DNA from 2 places in the Anaerostipes sp. PC18 genome. Region 2 is predicted to be linked to the other one. Evidence: predicted binding sites of a transcription regulator. Region 2 holds the regulator's gene; the other holds the start of a gene.
The links. Region 2 encodes HrcA, which represses chaperone genes, less so after heat shock. Its sites were predicted from a motif close to TGTTAGCACTCNNNNNNNNNGAGTGCTAACA; they were not measured.
Positions count from the first base shown of each region.

Region 1: a site for HrcA is predicted at 1,876-1,906, ahead of htpG (molecular chaperone HtpG). Genes of this name have one in related genera too.

Region 1 is NZ_CP121164.1:698,884-702,315, forward strand. Features, by position in the region: gene htpG (molecular chaperone HtpG) at 1-1,753, opposite strand, end outside; gene P8F77_RS03890 (FAD-dependent oxidoreductase) at 1,978-3,432, shown strand, end outside; gene P8F77_RS03895 (tocopherol cyclase family protein) at 3,413-3,432, shown strand, end outside.
Region 2 is NZ_CP121164.1:1,438,905-1,442,336, forward strand. Features, by position in the region: gene dnaK (molecular chaperone DnaK) at 1-1,105, shown strand, start outside; gene hrcA (heat-inducible transcriptional repressor HrcA) at 1,290-2,318, shown strand; gene grpE (nucleotide exchange factor GrpE) at 2,334-2,909, shown strand; gene dnaK (molecular chaperone DnaK) at 2,983-3,432, shown strand, end outside.

The DNA of each region.
Region 1 (3,432 bases), 740 kb from region 2:
TCATCATATCCTGCATCCGGCGGCTCTCCTCGGATAAGGTGATGACTGCGGATACATCTTCATTTTTCAGTTTGTCCACATGGACATCCAGATTTTCCTTTCCAAGAGTCTTTCTGAATAATTCCGTAAGCGCAGTCGTGATGTCGGTGAGATCTTCTTCGGAATCCTCTTTCAGGGCACCTTCCACATCGGCGTCGATCCGTTTGAACGCCAGGTTCGGATTCTGCTGTTCCAGCTGAGAGATAAACGCCGCATCAATGTTGTGTTTCAGGATGACGGCATCCAGACCCTGTTCTTTGAACATATTGATATACTGGCTCTGCTGTACTTCGTCCGTAATGTAGTAGATGGTTGTCTTGTCTTTCTCATCGGCAGGGACCGGAGCCAGGTCACTGAGTGTTAAATACTTTTGATCCATGTTCTTGAACAGAACGTAGTCTTTGATCTTTTCTCCGAATTTCTGGTCCTTGATATAGCCGAATTTAATGAACGGGCTGATATCATCCCAATATTTTTCATAGGTTTCACGGTCGGTCTTGCACATGCCGCTCAGTTTATCCGCAACCTTCTTGGAAATGTAGTCGGAGATTTTTTTCACAAAGCCGTCGTTCTGGAGAGCGCTCCTTGAAACATTCAGCGGCAGGTCCGGACAGTCGATGACACCTTTTAAGAGCATCAGGAATTCAGGGATGACTTCCTTGATGTTGTCGGCGATGAACACCTGGCTGTTGTAAAGCTTGATGGTTCCTTCGATGGAATCATACTCCGTGTTGATCTGCGGGAAGTACAAGATTCCCTTCAGATTAAACGGATAGTCCATATTTAAGTGAATCCAGAACAGAGGCTCTTTGAAATCCGCAAATACTTTATGATAAAATGCCTTGTATTCTTCGTCCGTGCAGTCGTTCGGGTGTTTCATCCAAAGCGGATGAGTATCGCTTAAAGATACCGGGCGCTTATTGATCTTTACCAGATCTTTTGCGGGAGAAACCTCGACCGTTTCTTTTTCGCCGTTTTCATTTTCCTTTTCTTCGGTCTTTGCATCCTCATGGATATGCTCGACAACCACATCCTCTTCGGTCAGTTCTGATTCGTCGATCGTCTCATATTCCTGTTCTTTATTGGCATCGGTCAAAAAGATTTCCACAGGCATGAAAGAACAGTACTTCTGAATGACTTCTTCAACTTTGGATTCGTTGGCAAACATCAGGCTGTCTTCATTTAAAAACAGTGTGATCTGTGTTCCGACCTGTTCCCGGACGCCGTCTTCGATGTCATATTCTGTACCGCCGTCGCACTCCCAGTGTACCGGAACCGCACCATCTTTGTAAGAGAGGCTGTCGATATAAACCTTATCGGCTACCATAAATGCAGAATAGAATCCAAGACCGAAATGTCCGATGATCTGGTCCTGATCTGTCTTATCCTTATATTTCTCTAAAAATTCTGTGGCTCCTGAGAACGCGATCTGTGTGATGTATTCTTCGACTTCCTCAGCCGTCATACCAAGGCCGGTATCGATAAACTTCATTGTTTTTTCTTTAGCATCAACGATGACCTGGATTTCCTCTTTGTGACCTTCCGGAAATTCATATTCGCCCATGGAAGCCAGTTTCCGGAGTTTTGTGATGGCATCGCATCCATTTGAGATCAATTCCCTGACGAAAATATCATGATCGGAATACAGCCATTTTTTAATAATTGGAAAAATGTTCTCACTGTTAATTGAAAGGTTACCATGTTTTTGTGCCATGATATACACACTCCTTTGCATTGCTTTTCTATTGACAGGTTTAATTTTCAATTCTTCGGCAGGACAAGAATCTGCCGTTCTGCATAATATTGTAGAGCCACAGAAAGGGAAAGTCAAGAGAAAATTAGCACTCAATTCATATGAGTGCTGATAATTCTGCCGTGAATAGTCCGGATTAATTTGAGCCATCCTAAAAAGAAAAATAATTGAAGGGAGGGATTTTTGTGGATACGATTTGGGAAAAGACTGTGGATATGCCTTCTTTCCCGGCTTTTCAGGGGAGAAAAAAAGTTGAGACTGCAGTGATCGGCGGGGGCATAGCCGGAATTTTGACAGCGTATCTCCTGGCACTGGAGGGAAGAGAAGTTCTCGTTTTGGAGGCAGACAGAATCGGCAGCGGACAGACAAAGGGGACTACAGCAAAAATTACAGTTTCCCATGGTCTGATCTACCAAAAGCTGATCCGTGAAGTCGGAAGGGAACAGGCAAGGCAATATGCACTGATGAACCAGACTGCGGTGAGAAAATACAGGGAATTGATAAAGGATCATCAGATCGACTGTGATTTTAAAGAATGCTCTTCCTATTTATACTCCAATTATCAGGAAGAGGCGCTGAAGGAAGAAGTACACGCGGCACAGTCACTTGGCCTTCCGGCTGATTATACGTCACAGACAGAACTCCCCTTTTCCGTGAAAGGGGCAGTCAGGTATACTGGACAGGCCAGATTTCATCCGCTGAAATTTTTAAAAGCAGCGGCGGAAGGGCTGGAGATTTATGAACAGACCCTTGTCACAGATGTGGAGAGGAACAAAATTATCACGGACCGGGGAATCGTTGAGGCGGAGAATATCGTCTTTACGACCCATTATCCCATCATGAACCGGCCCGGATATTATTTTCTTCGAATGCATCAGGAACGGAGCTACGTTCTGGCTCTCACGGGGACTGATCATATAGAAGATATGTATCTGGGAGTCGATCCAAACAACGGCCTGTCTTTTCGACCTTACGGACCATATCTCTTATTCGGCGGCGGAGGCCACAGGACGGGTGAGAATCTTTTGGGAGGGCAGTATCAGATGCTTGAGTCAAATGCCCGCCAGTACTGGGGAAATTGCCGGGTGGAAAGCGCCTGGTCCGCACAGGACTGTATGACCATTGATTCTATTCCTTATATTGGATATTACTCTTTTTCAAAGACGGGATGGTATGTGGCAACAGGATTTAAGAAGTGGGGGATGAGTTCTTCCATGGCATCTGCTCTTTTGATCACAGATTATATTATAGAAAAGAGGAATGCCTTTGCCCATGTATTTTCACCTCAGAGGCTTCATCTGAAGGCATCAGCCAAATCGCTGGCAAAAGAGGGGATGGTGACTGCCAGGAACTTTGTACTGGAGAGAATGAAGATTCCAGATGAAGAGGCGGCGCATCTTAAAAAGGGACAGGGCGGTGTGATCGAATACGAAGGGAAAAAGGCCGGGGCATATAGAGACGAGAAGGGAATTGTCCACGTAGTTTCTCTGACCTGTCCGCATCTAGGATGCATCCTCCAGTGGAATCCGGAGGAATTAAGCTGGGACTGTCCATGCCATGGTTCCAGATTTGACTATAAAGGAAATTTAATTGACAATCCAGCAAAGGAGGATTTAACACATGAAAAACCCGAATGCATT
Region 2 (3,432 bases):
TCTGGTTGAAACTTTTAAAAAGACAGATGGAATTGATTTAAAAAAAGATGTCCAGGCAATGCAGCGGATCAGGGAAGCGGCAGAGAAAGCCAAGATCGAACTTTCCAGCATGTCTGAGACAAATATCAACCTGCCGTTCATCGTCGTGGAACGGGGTGAGACACACCACATGGATATCCAGCTTACGAGGACAAAGTTTGATGAGCTGACTTACAGCCTTGTATCAAAAACCGAAGAACCGGTGAGAAACGCGCTGAAGGATGCGGGACTGTCTGCAGGAGAGATCGACAGGGTGCTGATGGTCGGAGGGTCTACGAGGATCCCGGCGGTACAGCGGAAGGTGGCAGAGATCACCGGAAAGCGTCCGGACCAGTCCTTAAATCCCGACGAGTGTGTCGCACTGGGAGCTGCCATCCAGGGAGGGAAACTTGCAGGAGAGGCCGGAACCAATGAAGTGCTGCTCATGGATGTAACACCGCTTTCCTTATCCATCGAGACGATGGGAGGCATGGCTACCAGGATCATAGAGCGCAATTCGACAATTCCTACCCGTCACAGCCAGATTTTTACTACAGGCGCCAATTTCCAGACAGCCGTGGATATCAAGGTTCTCCAGGGAGAACGTATGATGGCCAATGAAAACAAGGTCATCGGCAATTTCCGGCTCAAGGGGATCAAACGGGCTGTGAGAGGGGTGCCTCAGATCGAAGTGACCTTCGATATTGATGTCAACGGTATCTTAAAGGTATCGGCAAAAGACCTGGGGACCGGAAAGGAACAGAGCGTTGTAATCACTTCAAGTTCCAATATGTCCGAGGAAGAAATCAAACAGGCGATCCGTAATGCAAAGGAAAATGCAGCGTTCGATAAGGAACACAAAGAAGCGGTTCAGTCCTACCATGAGGCGGAAGAGACGCTTGTCAGAGCGGAGCAGTATCTTGCAGAGCACAAGAAAGAGATCGAAAAAGAAAAGAAGAAAGCCATCAGAGATGCAGCAGCAAATTTAAAGAAAGCACTCAAACATGTGAAGCTTGAAAAGATTACGAGGGAACAGGCCGGTGAACTGAATGCAGCGAAAGAAGAACTTTTTTCGGTTTTGCCGTAAGATTAAAATAATATGATAAAGATTGGATATAGTAGGAACAATGTTCAGAAAAACAGGTTCCTACTATTTTTTTAACGAAAAAATATAATAGGAGGGGTTGACAATGATTTTTAAAAGTGATAACTTATGTTATAGATATTAGCACTCGTTTGAGTTGAGTGCTAATAATGAAAGGAAAGATACCATGGATTTAAATGATCGTAAAAGACTAATACTAAAAGCGATTATAGCAAATTATCTGGAGACCGGGGAACCTGTTGGTTCCAGGACGATTTCCAAGATGGAGGGACTGAACTTAAGTTCCGCTACGATCCGCAATGAGATGGCGGATCTTGAGGATCTGGGTTTCATTCTGCAGCCGCACACGTCGGCCGGGCGGATACCTTCGGATCTGGGATATCGTTTTTATGTGGACCAGCTGATGCAGGACAGAGAGTCGGACGAAGAAGAACGGCTGGAGCTTGTCAAGAAAGTTGACAAGATGGAAGTGATGCTGAAGCAGGTTGCCAATGTCCTGGCATCCAGTACGAATTATGCGACGATGGTATCTGCCCCTCAGTACAAAAATACAAAGCTCAAGTTTGTGCAGCTTTCCCAGGTGGATGAGTACAGTCTGCTGGCGGTCATCGTGGCAGACGGCAATGTCGTAAAGAACCAGATCATCGACGTGGAAAAACCACTGGCAAATGACGAAGTCCTGAAACTGAACGTATTATTAAACTCCTTTCTCCAGGGGCTGACCCTGAAGGAAATCAACCTGGAGCTGATCCAGACGATGAAGGATCAGGCCGGAATCCACAGCCAGATCCTGGAAAGGATTCTGGAGGAGATCGCAGTCGTTATCCACAACGCGGATCAGCTGGAGATCTATACGGGAGGTGCTTCCAATATCTTGAAGTATCCTGAGCTTGGCTCGCCGGAGACAGCTACTGAGCTGTTGGATGCTTTAGTGGAAAAGAAGGCGCTGAACAAGCTGGTGGGCGACACATTGGAAAGTGATGACCACCACGGAATCCAGGTTTATATCGGAGATGAAGCTCCGGTCAAGAACATGAGCGACTGCAGCATCGTGACAGCCACTTATGAACTGGAGGAAGGCGGAACCGGAACGATCGGGATCATTGGTCCGAAACGGATGGATTACAAGAGGGTTGTGAAGACACTCCAGAATCTGACGGATGAGATCAACGATCTGTTCAAGAAAAAAACATAGGAGGGAAGGTGCATTATGGAAGAAGAGAAAAAAGTTCAGGAAGAGGAAATGAAAGAAAATACAGTGACAGAAGAGAAAGAAACAGAAAAAGCAAAAGATACAAAGAAGGCAGACAAGAAAGCATCGAAAAAGCAGAAGGCAGACGATCTGGTAAAAGAGAAAGACCAGCAGATCGAAGAGCTGACCGATAAGTATCAGCGCCTTATGGCAGAGTTTGAAAATGTCAGAAAGAGGACGGCCAAAGAGTTTGTTCAGAGATATGACATGGGAGCCATGGGAGTTTTAGAAAAACTTCTTCCGGTCGTTGATAATTTTGAGCGGGGGCTTTCAGCCGTGGCGGAAGAAGAAAAAGATTCTCCGTTTGTTCAGGGCATCGAACAGATTTATAAGCAGCTTATGGGAACTCTCGATGAATTGGGAGTGAAGGCCATGGATGCCGAGGGAAAAGAGTTTGACGCCAATCTCCACAATGCGGTGATGCACGTGGAAGACGAAGAAGCCGGAGAAAATGTTGTGGTCGAAGAGCTTCAAAAAGGATATATGTATAAAGAAAGCGTACTTCGGCACAGTATGGTAAAAGTAGCGAACTAAATGTAAGACACTTGAGGAAATCAAGCGAAAGCATTGGAAATATAGAAAGATTTATTTTAGGAGGAAATTTATCATGGGTAAAATTATTGGTATTGACTTAGGAACAACAAACAGCTGTGTAGCAGTTATGGAAGGCGGAAAACCAACCGTTATCACAAATGCAGAAGGTGTGAGGACAACACCGTCTGTCGTGGCATTCACAAAGACAGATGAGCGTATCGTCGGAGAACCTGCAAAACGCCAGGCAGTGACAAACGCAGAGAAGACAATTTCTTCTATCAAACGCCACATGGGAACAGATTACAAAGTAAAGATTGATGACAAGAACTATACACCGCAGGAAATTTCAGCAATGGTACTTCAGAAGCTGAAAGCGGATGCAGAAAACTATCTTGGAGAAAAAGTAACAGAAGCTGTCATCACAGTACCGGCTTACTTTAACGATGCTCAGAGACAGGCAACAAAAGATGCAGGTAAGATTGCAGGACTCGATGTAAAACGTATCATTAACGAGCCTACCGCA